DNA from 2 places in the Geomonas terrae genome. Region 2 is predicted to be linked to the other one. Evidence: riboswitches for the same ligand, from Rfam matches in the RefSeq annotation. Region 2 holds a riboswitch; the other holds the start of a gene.
What was found. Region 2 has a riboswitch for molybdenum cofactor ahead of E4633_RS17535 (aldehyde ferredoxin oxidoreductase family protein). Riboswitches for the same ligand answer to the same signal wherever they lie in the genome.
Positions count from the first base shown of each region.

Region 1 (7,095 bases), on a different contig from region 2:
GTGCGCGTCGGCAGGTTCCGTGAGGACCTTTACTACCGCCTGAACGTGATCAACATCCCTCTACCACCGCTGCGCGAGAGAAAGGACGACATCGAACCGCTCGCCCAGCACTTCTTGAAGAAGTACAGCGTGAAGATGAAGAAAGAGGTCACCGGTGTCACCCCCGAGGCGCTCATGCTGCTATGCGGCTACAACTGGCCCGGGAACATCCGCGAGCTCGAGAACGTCATGGAGCGCGCCGTGATCCTCGCGAGAACACCGCTTGTGACCCCGAAGGAGCTCCCCATCTGGCGCAAGACCCCGCAAAAGGCGGAGGCGCAGGTCCAGCCGCAGCTCGTCTCCCTTGAGAACATGGAGAAGGCGCACATCGAGCGGACCCTGCTCGGCACCGGCTACCACAAGAGCAGATCCGCCGAGATCCTCGGCATTTCCAGAAAGACCCTGGACCGCAAGATCGCGGAATACGGCATCGCCATCCCCTCATGAACTTCCCAAGGCTCCGCTTTCCCATCAAGACCAAGCTCACCGTCGCCACGCTGATCCCGCTGGCGATCGCCATCCTCATCTGCTGGATGGCAGGCGTCTTCATCCTGAGCGCCAAGGTGGCAGCCCAGGCGCAGGAGAAGGTCCGCTACGACCTCTCCGTCGCGCGCGAGGCGTACCTGAACGAGCTGACGCGCCTCTACGACGCGGTGAAGCTCTCCGCCTCCTTCGGCCGCACCGGTGAGACGATCGCCGCGGGCGACCTGCGCGCCCTCGAGGCGACCCTGGCGCCGGTACGAAAAAGCGAGCACCTCGACATCCTCGCCGCGGTCGACGCCTCGGGCAAGGTGATCTTCCGCGCCAACAACCCGCGCCAGTTCGGCGACGACAAGCTGCGCAACCAGTTCGTGGCGCGCGCCCTCAAGGGAGAGCTCGTAAGCGGCACCACCATCATCCCGACCTCCGAGCTCACGCTCGAGGGGGAGGCGCTGGTGCGGCAGGCGCACGTCCAGGTGGCCGGAACCAAGGCTGACCCCTCCCCCCCGGCGCCCTTAAACGGCGCCATGTTCCTCTTCACCGCCGCCCCGGTGCGGGACCAGGCCGGCAACGTGCTCGGCGCCCTTTACGGCGGCGTGATGCTGAACAACAACCGAAAGCTAGTCGACAAGATCAAGGCGGTCGTCTACGAAGGGGCGAAATCAAAAGGCAGGGACGTGGGGAACGCCACCATCTTCCAGGGGGGGGTGAGGATCGCCACCAACGTCCCCAACTCGGACGGCCGCCGCGCCACCGGGACCAAGCTCTCAGCCCCGGTTTACGAGCGCGTCCTTTTGAAAGGGACCAAGTGGGTGGGAAGGGCGTTCGTCGTCAACGACTGGTACCTGACCGCCTACGAGCCGATCCTGTCGCTGCAGGGGGTCCCGATCGGCGCCCTCTACGTCGGCATGCTCGAGAGCCACTATTCGGCGGTGAAGACCGACATGGCGGTGCTCCTGAGCTTCGTCCTCCTGCTGAGCGGACTGACCGGCGTCTCCATGTCGGCTTTTCTCGGCAAGAAGCTCGCCCAGCCGATCAAGGAGCTTGAGCTGCTCACCCGGCGCGTGGCCGCCGGCGAGCGGGACGTGAAAAGCAGCATCGATTCCCGGGATGAGATCGGCGACCTGGCAGGGCGCTTCAACGACATGAGCCGCTCCCTTGGCGAGCGCGAGAACAGCATCATCGAGTTGAACCGCAACCTCGAGGAAAAGGTGCAGCAAAGAACCGCGGAGTTGGAGGAGAAGAACCGGCTCCTCGTGCAGACGCGTGAGGAGCTTCTGCGCGTCGAGAAGCTGGCCGCGATCGGCGAGCTGGCCGCAGGGGTCGCCCACGAGATCAACAACCCGATGGCGATCATCCGCGGCAACACGGAACTGTTGCAGCTCACCATCGACGAGGGAGCCCCGAACCGCGAGGAGGTGGACACCATCTTCCAGCAGGTGAAGAGGGTCGAGCGCATCGTTTCGAACCTGTTGAAGTTCGCGAGGCGCGAGCAGATGGAGCACGGCAGCGTGCGGTTGAACGAGCTTCTGCACGAGATCGTGGGGCAGATCGGGCACCAGGTTTCCCTGGAGAAGATAGAGGTGATCGAGCTTTACGCGGAGGATATGGCGGTCGTGGAAGGCGATGGCGACCAGTTGCGCCAGGTCTTCACCAACCTGATTCTGAACGCGGTCCAGGCGATGCCGCAGGGGGGAGTGCTCGGCATCAGGAGCGCGCCGGTCGGGAGTGGGGATCACTACGAGGTGAAGATATCCGATACCGGAGTCGGCATCGCACTGGAGAATCTGAGGCAGGTATTCAACCCCTTTTACACCACCAAGTCGAACGGGACCGGGCTGGGGCTGTCGGTGAGTTACGGCATCATCAGGGAGCATGGCGGCTGCATCGACGTGGAGAGCATCCCCGGTCAGGGGAGCAGTTTCACCGTGCTGCTCCCCTGCGAACGTTAACCGAGCCCCTTACACCACCACCGGGTCCCCCGGTCTCACCACCCCGCCCTTCAGCACCCTGGCGAAGATCCCCTCCTTGGGCATGACGCAGTCTCCGGCCTGGTAGTAGATGGCGCAGCGGGTGTGACATTCCTTGCCGATCTGGGTCACCTCGAGGAGCGTCTCCCCGAGTTCGATCTTCGCACCGATCGGGAGGCTCACGAGGTCCACCCCCTCGGTGGTGATGTTCTCGGCGAAATCCCCCTCCTTCACGTCCAGCCCGAGCGCCTGCATCTTGGCGATGCTCTCCTGGGCCAGCAGGCTGATCTGGCGGTGCCAGTCGCCGGCGTGACCGTCCCCCACGATGCCGTGCTCCTCGCGCAGGGTTACCTCGGGTACCGGGGTCTTCCTCTCCCCTTTGTTGGTGCTGATGTTAACCGCGACAACCTTTCCGATCATGTTATCTCCTTGTGGCTAGCCCCCGACACGGGACATGGCAAATGGTTTCGTTTCGACACCCTCGTCGGTCACCTCGTGGCGCCCCGGCTTCGCAGCGACGATGCGCTGGATCTCCTGGCGCAAAAGCTCGGGGTCACCCGTGGCAAGTACCGGCTTCAGATCCACGCCGGAGCCGGAGAAAAGGCATCCCTTGGCAACCCCGGCGGCGGTCACCCGCAGCCGGTTGCACCCCTCGCAGAAGTGCCCGGTCATGGCGGTGATGATCCCCAGGGAACCGGGCGCCCCCTTGATCCGGAAGTTCCTGGCGGGGCCGGAGCGTTCGGTGCTCCCCCCCTCCTCGATGGTGTACCTCTGCGCGATGCGCTCCCTTATCTCGGCGCCGGGTACGGTAAGATCTCGCCAATCCGCGTCGCCGCAGGTGGGCATGTACTCGATGAAACGGACCGCGTAGGGGCGCTTCAGGGTCAGCTCGGCGAAGTCGAGGATCTCGTCGTCGTTCACCCCGCGCATCACCACCACGTTGATCTTGTGCGGCGGGAAGCCGACCCGCTCCGCCTCATCGATCCCATCCAGCACGCGCTGCAGCTCGCCGCCGCGGGTGATCGCCGCGAAGGTCTCGGGTTTTAGCGAGTCAAGGCTGATGTTCAGGCGCTGCACCCCGGCGTCCTTTAGCCCCTGTGCCATCTCCTTCAAAAGAAGGCCGTTCGTGGTGAGCACGAGTTCCTTGAGCCCCGGGAGGGCGGCTATCCGCGCGAGGAAGTCGAGGATCCCTTTTCGGACCAGCGGCTCGCCGCCGGTAACCCGGATCTTCTCGATCCCGGCGGCGACCGCCTCGGCCGAGATGCGGAGCAGATCCTCGTAGGAGAGCACATCGCAGTGGCCGAGCTTCTCCACCCCCTCTTCGGGCATGCAGTAGCTGCAGCGCAGGTTGCAGCGGTCCGTCACAGAAAGACGCAGGTAGTTGATGCGCCTGCCGTAGGTATCGATGAGCGACATATTTTCCCTTGATGCTTTGGCTGTTTGCGCGACGTCCCGGACACGGGGGCCCCGGTGCAACATCGGGTCCGCCCCGTGCAAATGCAGGGACACGATCAAAACCATACTCTGTTTGTCGAACGGAAATCAACCCATTTAATGAGGGATAAGCCCCACCAGTAAAAAGGGCGTGAAAAAGTATACTGGCATACCGACGCCGTGAGCATCGTGCAGAAAAGCATGCGATGTCATACACTTACCACCCGCCGCCGCGCAGCCAGCCACACCAGGGAGACGGACGCTTAAGGCAAAATAATTGTTTATTTTCCCGGGAATATGCTATGGAAACCAGAATAAGCAGATCTGTCTCCGAGCCACGGCCGTCTAAAGGGAGCTTCCCCACGGTGCCGCGGCCGACGGGTGTTGCCGGAAACGGCACCGCCTCCCTTATGGAAAGGAGAAAGCCACCGCTTGCGCGCAGGGGGCCCTTTCCTTTCATGGGAATCGGGCCTTTTTCTTTATCAATCATGACGAGGTAACGATGACAAACTACGAGCAGGCCAGACGGATGGTCGTTGACCATGTCACCCCGGCCGGGGTGGAAAAGGTCCTTCTTCTCGAGGCCGCCGGGCGCGTTCTCGCCGAGGATTACGTCGCCCCGAAGGACATGCCGCGCTGGGACAATTCCGCCATGGACGGCTTCGCGGTAAGAAGCGCGGACTGCGCCATCGGCACCGTACTCAAGGTGACCGACTACATCCCCGCCGGCGTAAGCTCCGACGAGGCGATTGCACCCGGCTGTGCCGCGAGGATCATGACCGGAGCCCCGATCCCCCCCGGTGCCGACGCCGTGGTCCCCATAGAGGAGACCGAGGCGACCGCCGAGTCGGTCAAGCTGCTGCAGCAGGTTAAAAAACACGACCATATCCGCTTCAAGGGTGAGGATGTCGCAAGCGGTGACACCGTCATCACGAAAGGGACGCTGATAGGTCCGCCCCAGGTGAGCCTTCTCGCGTCGTTCTCCGCGGTGCTCGTCCCGGTGTACCGCAGGGTGCGTGTCGCCATCCTCTCCACCGGCGACGAACTCGTCGACGTCGGTACCGAACCGACCGCGAGCCAGATCGTGAACAGCAACACCCTCGCGCTCGCCACCGCGATCAAGCTCTGCGGCGCCGAGCCCGTGATCTTGGGGATCGCGCGTGACGACCGGGAGAGCCACCGGGCGCTTCTTGACGAGGGGCTGAAGGCGGACGTCCTGATCACCTCCGCCGGTGTCTCCGCGGGCGATAGGGATCTCGTGCGCGAGGTCTCAGCCGAGCTCGGCGTGGAGGAGAAATTCTGGAAGCCGGGCATCAAGCCGGGCGGCCCGACCGCCTTCGGCATGAAGGGCAGCGTCCCGGTATTCTCGCTTCCCGGCAACCCCGTTTCCACCATGATCACCTTCGAGGAGTTCGCCCGCCCTGCCCTTTTGCGGATGATGGGACACGAGAAGGTATTCCGGCGCACCGTAAGCGGCGTGCTCAAGGAGGGTGCCCGCAAGAAGGCAGGGAAGCTTAACTTCCTGCGCGTGCACGTGACCCTGGAAAACGGCCGCTACGTCGCCAGCACCTCAGGCGACCAGAACACCGGCATATTGAAGACCATGCTGCGCTGCAACGCCCTCGCCCTGCTTCCCGCCGATCGGACCGAATTTGCCGCCGGCGAGGAAGTGGACCTGCATCTGCTCGACCCGACCCTGGAACTGGAGGTATAGCATGTCATTCAACCATTTCGACGCCAGAGGCAACGCCATCATGGTGGACGTGAGCCAGAAGACCCCGACCATGCGCACCGCGGTAGCGGGAGCCGTATTGACACTCAAGCCCGAGACGGTGCAGTCCATCGTCTCCGGCAGGATGGCCAAGGGTGACGTTCTGGGGGTCGCGCGGCTCTCGGGCATCGCCGGAGCCAAGAAGACCCCGGACCTGATCCCCCTTTCCCACCCGCTTGCCATCCACCATGTGGCCATAGAGTTCGAGGTGAACGAGACCGAGGGGACCATCGGCGTCATGGCGACGGTGCGCGCCTTCGAGCGGACCGGCGTAGAAATGGAGGCGATGACCGCGGCCACGATCGCAGCCCTCACCGTGTACGACATGTGCAAGGGGAGCGACAAGGGGATCGTCATCTCCGACGTGAAGCTGCACTACAAGGAAGGCGGCAAGAGCGGCGTCTACAAGCGCGAGGCGTAGCCGGCCGGGCCAGAAAAAGGAGAATCAGCACCATGAAAGCAGCCATCCTCACCCTCAGCGACCGCTGTTCTACCGGGGAGCGCGCCGACGGCAGCGGCCCGGCACTGAAGAGCTGGCTCGAAGAGCGCGGCGTCAGCGTCACCTGCACCGAAGTGATCCCCGACGAGGCCGCCCTCATCTCGGAGAAGCTCGTTGAGTGGTCCGACAGCGGCGCTTACGACTTGATCCTCACTACCGGCGGGACCGGCGTTTCCCCGCGCGACGTCACCCCGGAGGCGACCGAACGCGTGGTGGACCGCCTCCTCCCGGGCTTTGGCGAGGTCATGCGCATGGAAAGCCTCAAGAAGACCCCGCACGCCATCATCTCCCGTGCCGTCGCCGGCATCAGGAAAAACACCCTGATCATCAACCTTCCCGGAAGCCCCAAGGGCGCAACCGAGAACATCGGCTTCGTCTGGGCCGCGGTGCCGCACGCGGTTGCCAAGCTGCAGGGTGACCCGGAGGAATGCGGCACTCCCATGCCTGGCTAGCCCCGCAATCGGGCTTTTCTGTTGACCGATCCCTCACGCTGGGTTATATATCCTAACACGGTTTTATAATACACTTACGGAGGGGAAAACATGCCGTTGGTAAAGCAGATTCACGAGAAGGCAAAATCTAACCTTAGGACGGTGGTCTTGCCGGAGAGCTATGACGAGAGGATGCTTTTCGCCGCCCAGCAGATCGTGGAACAGGGTTTGGCGAAAATCGTGTTACTTGGAAAGCCCGAGGCAGTGCTTGCGGCGGCGGCCGCCAAGGGTGTGAACCTCTCCGGCGTCGAGATCGTGGATCCCGCCACATCTCCCAAGCTCGACACCTACGTCGGGAAACTCGTGGAACTGAGGAAAGCAAAAGGCCTTACCCCCCAGCAGGCCCAGCAGTTGCTGACCGCCGACGACAACCTGTACTTTGCCGGCATGATGGTGCGTGAAGGAGACGCC
Region 1 is NZ_SRSC01000002.1:95,065-102,159, reverse strand. Features, by position in the region: gene E4633_RS07760 (sigma-54-dependent transcriptional regulator) at 1-486, shown strand, start outside; gene E4633_RS07755 (cache domain-containing protein) at 483-2,471, shown strand; gene E4633_RS07750 (MOSC domain-containing protein) at 2,481-2,909, opposite strand; gene moaA (GTP 3',8-cyclase MoaA) at 2,925-3,905, opposite strand; molybdenum cofactor riboswitch at 4,240-4,361, shown strand; gene E4633_RS07740 (molybdopterin molybdotransferase MoeA) at 4,426-5,637, shown strand; gene moaC (cyclic pyranopterin monophosphate synthase MoaC) at 5,639-6,115, shown strand; gene mog (molybdopterin adenylyltransferase) at 6,148-6,645, shown strand; gene pta (phosphate acetyltransferase) at 6,736-7,095, shown strand, end outside.
Region 1: linked by a shared signal. The riboswitch ahead of E4633_RS07740 (molybdopterin molybdotransferase MoeA) and the one ahead of E4633_RS17535 (aldehyde ferredoxin oxidoreductase family protein) in region 2 are both predicted to bind molybdenum cofactor.

Region 2 (7,095 bases):
TCTTCAAGAGGGCGGGCTTCACCAAAAGCTCGAAGGTTACCATGGTGGAGACCGGGTTGCCTGGAAGCGAGAAGATCGGCTTTCCCTGCCAGGTCGAGAAGGCGGTGGGACCGCCGGGCTTCATGCCGATCTTCCAGAAAAGCTCCTCGGCCCCAAGTCCGGCGGCGACCTCGCGCACCAGATCCCGGTCCCCGGCGGAAACGCCGGCCGAGGTGATCAGGGCGTCGCAGCATAGCGCCTGCAGCATCTTCTCCCGGTGGCTTTCCACGTTGTCGCGTGCGATACCGACCAGCACCGGTTCGGCCCCCGCCTCGCGCACCGCCGCGGCCAGCGACAGTGCATTGGAGTTGATCACCTTGCCGGAAACCGGGCGCTCGCCCAGTTCGATCAGTTCATCTCCGGTGGAAAGTATGGCGATCCGTGCCTTGCGGTACACCGGCACCAGCGCCTGTCCCATCGCGGCTAGCATGCCGACCTCGGCCGGACGAATCCCGGTTCCTTCGGCGAGGACCGGCGCGCCTGCGCCCACGTCGCCGCCTCTCACGCGCACATGCTGCCGGGGGAGCACCTTGTGGCTGATCACCACATGGTCTCCGTCCACTTCCGCTTCCTCGATGGGTACTACGGCGTTGCAGCCGGGGGGGATGGGAGCTCCGGTCATGATGCGCACCGCGCATCCGGGCTCGACCATGGCGGCGACGTCGCCCCCGGCGGGTAGAAAGCCGGTGATGTTCAGGCGGGTGGGGGCTGAGGTGCAATCCGCGGCGTGCACGGCGAAGCCGTCCATGGCGGAGTTGTCGTAAAGCGGCAGGTCCCAGGGGGCGATGATGTCTCGGCTCACCAGACGCCCGAAGGCGTCCATCAGCGGAACTGTTTCCTCTCCAAGGGGCTTCACGTGGGCCAGTATGATGCCGCGCGCTTCTTCAAAGCTTGGCATGGTGCACCTCCTCGGTGCTGTCTGGCGCCGTCGTGGCGCCGGTAGTTAATTGCAGCCACGATCTTTGTGGCCAAGCCCCTACCCTTGCGGGAGGGGGAGGTTCTTTGTTTCTTTACGCCGCGTTCACCAGCTTCACCGGGACCTCGGCGTACGATATCTCGTGCATTTCCATTTCCAGGAGGTCGATGGATAGCTTGCGGTTTCTCAATGGCTCTCCCTTGCCGAGCAGGACCTTGCAGACCTCGGCGACCTCGAGGCTCGCCACCACGGCCGGCGTGAAGGAGGGGTTGCCGAGCTGCTGCTCGATCCCCTTGCCGGCCACCCAATGCCGGTAGATGTTCTGCACCGTGGTCTCTCCGGGGAACTGTGTGGCCACGTGCCCGTACCACCCGCCGATGGCGCCGTGCACCATGGGAATTCCGGCCAGTGTGCATACCTCGGCCAGCTGCAGGCGGTAGGGGATGCTGTCCAGGGCGTCGACCGCGATGCTTACCCCTGCAAGGAGTTCGAAGCCGTTGGTCAGGCAGAAGGCGTCCTCGATGGGGGTCACCGTGACGGCCGGATTCACCTGGGCAAGCCGTTCCGCCGCGACCGCCACCTTCGGCTGGCCAAGGGACGCCGGCGTTGAGAGGATCTGCCGGTTCAGGTTGTGCTCCTCGAAGATGTCCGGGTCGATGGCGACGATCTGACCGACGCCGAGACGCGCCAACTCTTCGAGGACGTAGCCGCCCAGGCCGCCGCAGCCGATCACGGCGACGCGGCTTTGGAACAGGCGCAACTGGTCTTCGACACCGATCATGCTCCTGTTGCGCTGGTAGCGGGCCGGAAGGATGCCGTTTTGCAGGGCGAGCCACTCCACCGCGGCGTGGCTTATGTCGAAGAGTTTCGCGGTGGTGTCCTGGGCGCGCCAGGAAAGCAGGCCGTCCTTGGTCTGTTCCTTCAAAAAGACGAGGGCGTTATGCATGTCAGCCTCCTCCGACCAGGGGAAAGAGCGAAAGGGTGTCGCCGTGGGCGAGCTTGCTGTCCAGTTCGCCGTGTCGGCCGTTCAGCATCACGATGCCGATCTCCTCTTCGGTGAGACCCAAAGAGAGCACCACGGCCCGCACCTCGGTTCCTTCGGCGAGTTCCTGTTCGGCCACCTTGAACCTGCCGTTTCTGAAAGTGGCGAAAAGTTTGAGAGTTATCTGCATGAGGCACCTGATCGTGGTTCAAACGGAAAAACCCGGCGTGACCTTCGTCACGCCGGGCGTTGGCTGCTTCTAGAAGTTCCAGAACTCGTCGAGTTCCTCGTCGGTGAAGTCCCACACCGCGTTGTGCGGCGCTACCGGCTCGTTCTTGAAGAAGTCCGGGAGGCGGTCATGGACGTTGGAGAGACCGGCTTTCTGGTTGAACTCGCGCTCGGTCTTCAGGACGTACTTGCCCAGGTTGGTGACGTCGTCGCCGGTGAGGGCGATGCCGAAACGGGCGTTGATCATGTCGATCAGGGCCGGGAGGCACTCCGGGATGTCCAGCGCCGGGAAGGCGACGAAGATGCACATACCGGTCGAGTCGACCGCGGCGGTCGCGATCTGCAGGTTGCGGGAGAGCTCGACCTGGCCGTCCTTCTTGAGCGGGTCGACGTAGCCGCCTACGTTCAGGATGTTGGTGGCGATGGTGTAACCGGAGGTGTGGTCGGCGCCCATGGTGGAGGTGGCGTAGGTGACGCCGATCCCCTTGACGGAGCGCGGATCGTAGGCCGGGATCGCCTGGTTCTTGACGACCGGTACGCGGGTCACGCCGTAGGTGCGGCCCACGGAGCCTGCGCCGCCGCCAAGGATGCGGCCGAGGGCGGTCCCCTTGCCGATCTCGTCGGTCAAAAGACGCAGCATCTCTTTGGAGTCGCCCCAGTTGAGGATGCCGGCTTCCATGGCTACGCCGAACATGACGGCGGTCTCAATGGAGTCGATCCCGATGTCGTCCATCAGGTTGTCGGCGCGGGCGATGTCGTCCAGGTTGTCGATGCAGCAGTCGGCACCCAGGCCCCAGATGGTCTCGTACTCGAAGCCGGAGGTGACGTACTTCCCATCCTTGTCGTGGTAGACCTGCGAGCACTGGATGATGCAGCCGGCGTGGCAGCCGTGCTTGGGCTTGCCGCCGCGCGCTACGATGGTGTCGTACATGGTCTCACCGGAGATCTTGTCGTGATCCTTGAACTGGCCGGTGGTGAAGTTTCTCGTCGGGAGACCGCCGGCCTCGTTCAGGATGTTCACGAGGACGTTGGTGCCGTAGGTCGGCAGACCCTCGCCGGAGACCGGGTGCTCGAGAATGGCCTTGGAGAACGTCCTGGCGGCGATCTTGAATTTCTCGGGGTCGGCGATCTTCACGCCCGGGGCGCCTTCGCCGTCGATGGAGATGAACTTGATCTGCTTGGAGCCCATGACTGCGCCCAGGCCGCCACGGCCGTGGCTGCGGATCTTGCTGTCCGGGTCCTTGACGGAGATGTTGGCGGCGGTCATCTTCAGCTCACCGGCCGGGCCGATGGTGAGGACGCCGGTCTTCTTGCCCAGACGCGCCTCGACTGCGTCGATGACGGCGAAGTTGCCAAGGCCCAGCAGTTCCTTCTCTTCGCTGATGGTGACGCCGTTCACGCCGACGGCCAGGTTATACCAGGCGTCACCCTTCGGGGCGCCTTCGATGATGAGGGCCTTGATGCCGAGTTTCGCCAGCATCTGTGCCGCGGTGCCGCCGGCGTTGGACTCCTTGATGCCGCCGGTGAGCGGGCTCTTGGCGCCTGCGGAGAGGCGGCCGGAGTTGGCTGCCGGGGTGCCGGTCAGAAGGCCGGGTGCGAACACCAGCTTGTTCTCGGCGGAAAGCGCGTGGCAGGTCGGCGGTACTTCGGCGGAGACGATGGTGGAGGTGAGGCTGCGGCCGCCGAGGCCTGCCCAGGCTGCCGGAACTTCTTCGATCTTGGTGGTGAGGTCGGTCATGTTGACGCGAAAAATCTTATCCATGCTTTTCAAGCTCCCTAATTTAAATTGTTCTACCGGCTGCTTGACGTCAGCCGGGACTCCTTTCCAAGAGGGAGGCTGCACCGTTTCCAGGGCAACCCGTTGGCCTGGAGCCATGAGGGGAGGTCCCTTTTAGGCTCGACACGGCTCGGAGATTTTTGATGCCAGACTGACCCGACACCGCTTACGCATCTGTTGGGTGGTGTGGTATAGCCCCTTCCCCCGGAGGGGGGAGGTCGGGAGGGGGGGAGCCAGGAAATCCCCCCTCCCTAACCCTCCCCCTCCGGGGGCGGGGATCATGCTGCAGCGTTATTACATTGCATCCTTGAAGATCTGGATGACCTGCTCAAGGGTCGCTTTGCGCGGGTTGGTGAACTGGCAAGCGTCCTTTTTTGCGTTTTCCGCCATGATCGAGAGGTCCTCTTCCTTCACGTTGAGGGCCTTGAGGCCGGTCGGGATGCCGATGGAAGCGGAGAGGCTGCGGATCCTGTCGATCGCCTTCTGGCCGGCTTCGGTCACGGAGAGGCCGTCGACGTTCTCGCCCAGTGCTTTTGCGACGTCGGCGAAACGCTCGGGGCAGGCGATCAGGTTGTACTGGCTGACGGCCGGCAGCAGGATGGCGTTGCAGACGCCGTGCGGCAGGTTGTAGAAGCCGCCCAGCTGGTGCGCCATGGAGTGAACGTAGCCAAGCGAAGCGTTGTTGAACGCCATGCCGGCCAGGTACTCGGCGTAAGCCATCTTGTCGCGTGCCTCGAGGTCTTCGCCGTTGGCGACAGCCTTGGAGAGGTACTTGGCGATCAGTTCGATGGCCTTGATGGCGCATGCGTCGGTGATCGGGGTGGCGATGGTGGAGACGTATGCCTCAACCGCGTGGGTGAGGGCGTCCATGCCGGTAGCAGCGGTCAGAGCGGCCGGCTTGCCGACCATGAGCAGCGGGTCGTTGATGGCGATGTTCGGAGTGCAGCGCCAGTCGACGATGGCCATCTTTACGTGGGTGTCGGTGTTGGTGATGATGCAGAAGCGGGTCATTTCGGAAGCGGTGCCGGCGGTGGTGTTGATGGCGACGAATGCCGGCATCGGCTTGGTGGACTTGTTGATGCCTTCGAAGTCGCGGATGTTGCCGCCGTTGCCGATGACGAGGCCAACGCCCTTGGCACAGTCATGGGAGGAACCGCCGCCCAGGGAGATGATCGCGTCGCAACCGTTTTCCTGGTACACCTTCACGCCGTCGTGAACGTTGATGTCGGTCGGATTCGGCTCGGCGCCGTCGAAGATGATGGCCTTTACGCCGGTGGCTTCCACCTGCTCCTTGATCTTGTCGGCAACGCCCATAGCCGAAAGACCTTTGTCGGTTACGATGAGGGCCTTGGATGCGCCCAGTGCCTTCACCTGCTCACCGGTTTCCTTAGCGGAACCGATACCCATCAGCGAAACCGTCGGAATGAAGAAGCCGTAAGTCTGTTCTCCTAATGCCATTTTTCTTTCCCCCTGTTGTTTTTCCGGGCTATTTGCACCGGGTTTGATTATTTTAAGATTCGTGCGGTGTTGCATACACTTTCCTAAAACGGTTTTCTACGCTTTCGCAAGGGGCGTACCAGAATTCACTGTAAACGCAATTTTTTGCCAGACCGAACAATTTTCATAGGATACCGTATACTTAACGAATCCTTTGTTTACATTAACCTGCACTAGCCCAAAGGTTGCGTTCTGAAATCGAACAGTTGCGACGTTCCATAATGGAGCGTTTGCGCTTTTGTGGAACGTCCGTTTTGATCGCTAAACCGATGATCCCCGCCGTGCCCGCCTGTTGAATTCAAAATCCCAAAAATTGGTTCGTTTGTTGTGTATTCACCATCTTACTTACCGCCTCATTAGTGCCGGGCGCGCCTTTTTGCGCCGAAGTGGAACAGTTGGTACCGATATTGCCTTGTATACGGCGAGGCGTGTTTCACAGGGGGATGCGGCATGGCACTGATCGATACCTACGGCAGGCGGATCAACTACTTGAGACTCTCGGTCACCGACCGTTGCAACATGCGCTGCAGCTATTGCATGCCGGCGCAGGGGGTGGCGAAGCTCGGGCATAAAGAGATGCTGAGCTACGAGGAGCTTTACCGGGCGGCCGCTGCCTGCGTCGCGCAGGGGATAGAGAAGATAAGGGTGACCGGCGGGGAGCCGCTGGTCAGAAGAGGCATCGTCGATTTTCTCGGTCGCCTCTCGTCAATCCCGGGACTCAAGGAACTGGTGGTCACCACGAACGGGCTCCTCCTCGACGAACTCGCCCAGCCGCTCAGGCAGGCAGGTGTCGCCAGGCTCAACATAAGCCTAGATTCGCTGAGGGCGGAGACCTTTGCCAGGATCACCCGTGGTGCCGATCTGTACCGGGTTCTCTCGGGGATTGCTGCGGCGCAGGAGGCGGGCTTCGGGCCCTTGAAGATCAACATGGTGGTGATGCGCGGGGTGAACGACCAGGAGATCCTGGACTTCGCCGCCCTTACCCTGGACCACCCGTTCACGGTGCGTTTCATAGAGTACATGCCGACCCTGCAGGACGAGAGCTGGGGCGCCCAGAGCATGCCCGGGAGCGAGATCCTCGCACGCATCGCCGAGCGCTACCCGTTGCTGCCGCTGGTGAACTCCGAGATGGCGGGGCCGGCGAGGAATTACAAGATACAGGGTGCCGCGGGCGCCATCGGGATCATCACCCCGGTGTCGGGGCACTTCTGCGAGAGCTGCAACCGGATCAGGATCACGGCGACCGGCCGGGTACGTGGCTGTCTCTTTTCGGATCAGGGAATGGACCTGAAGCCGCTTCTGGCTTCCGACGATCCAGGTCCGCTGCACGAGGCGTTGAGCCGCATCGTGACGCAGAAGCCGGGACGGCATCATATCGCCGAGGAAGGGGCCGAGCAGGCCGTGGTCAACATGTCGAGGATAGGCGGTTAGCAGACGGAGACCGGGGCTCGTGGAAGATGGGTCCGGGACCGGCGAAAACGGAGGAGACTATGAGCGCGTCTGTAGTGGCGGTCAGCGTAAGCGAGAATAAGGGCGAGAGGAAGAAGCCGGGGCCGGCGGTCCACCTGAGGGAAAACTACGGCATCATCGGCGACGCGCACGCGGGGGACTGGCACCGCCAGGTGAGCCTTTTAGCCGAGGAGAGCATCGACAAGA
Region 2 is NZ_SRSC01000004.1:452,124-459,218, reverse strand. Features, by position in the region: gene E4633_RS17550 (molybdopterin molybdotransferase MoeA) at 1-937, opposite strand, end outside; gene E4633_RS17545 (HesA/MoeB/ThiF family protein) at 1,050-1,901, opposite strand; gene E4633_RS17540 (MoaD/ThiS family protein) at 1,903-2,127, opposite strand; gene E4633_RS17535 (aldehyde ferredoxin oxidoreductase family protein) at 2,197-3,927, opposite strand; molybdenum cofactor riboswitch at 3,969-4,090, opposite strand; gene E4633_RS17530 (iron-containing alcohol dehydrogenase) at 4,237-5,400, opposite strand; gene moaA (GTP 3',8-cyclase MoaA) at 5,890-6,870, shown strand; gene E4633_RS17520 (MOSC domain-containing protein) at 6,930-7,095, shown strand, end outside.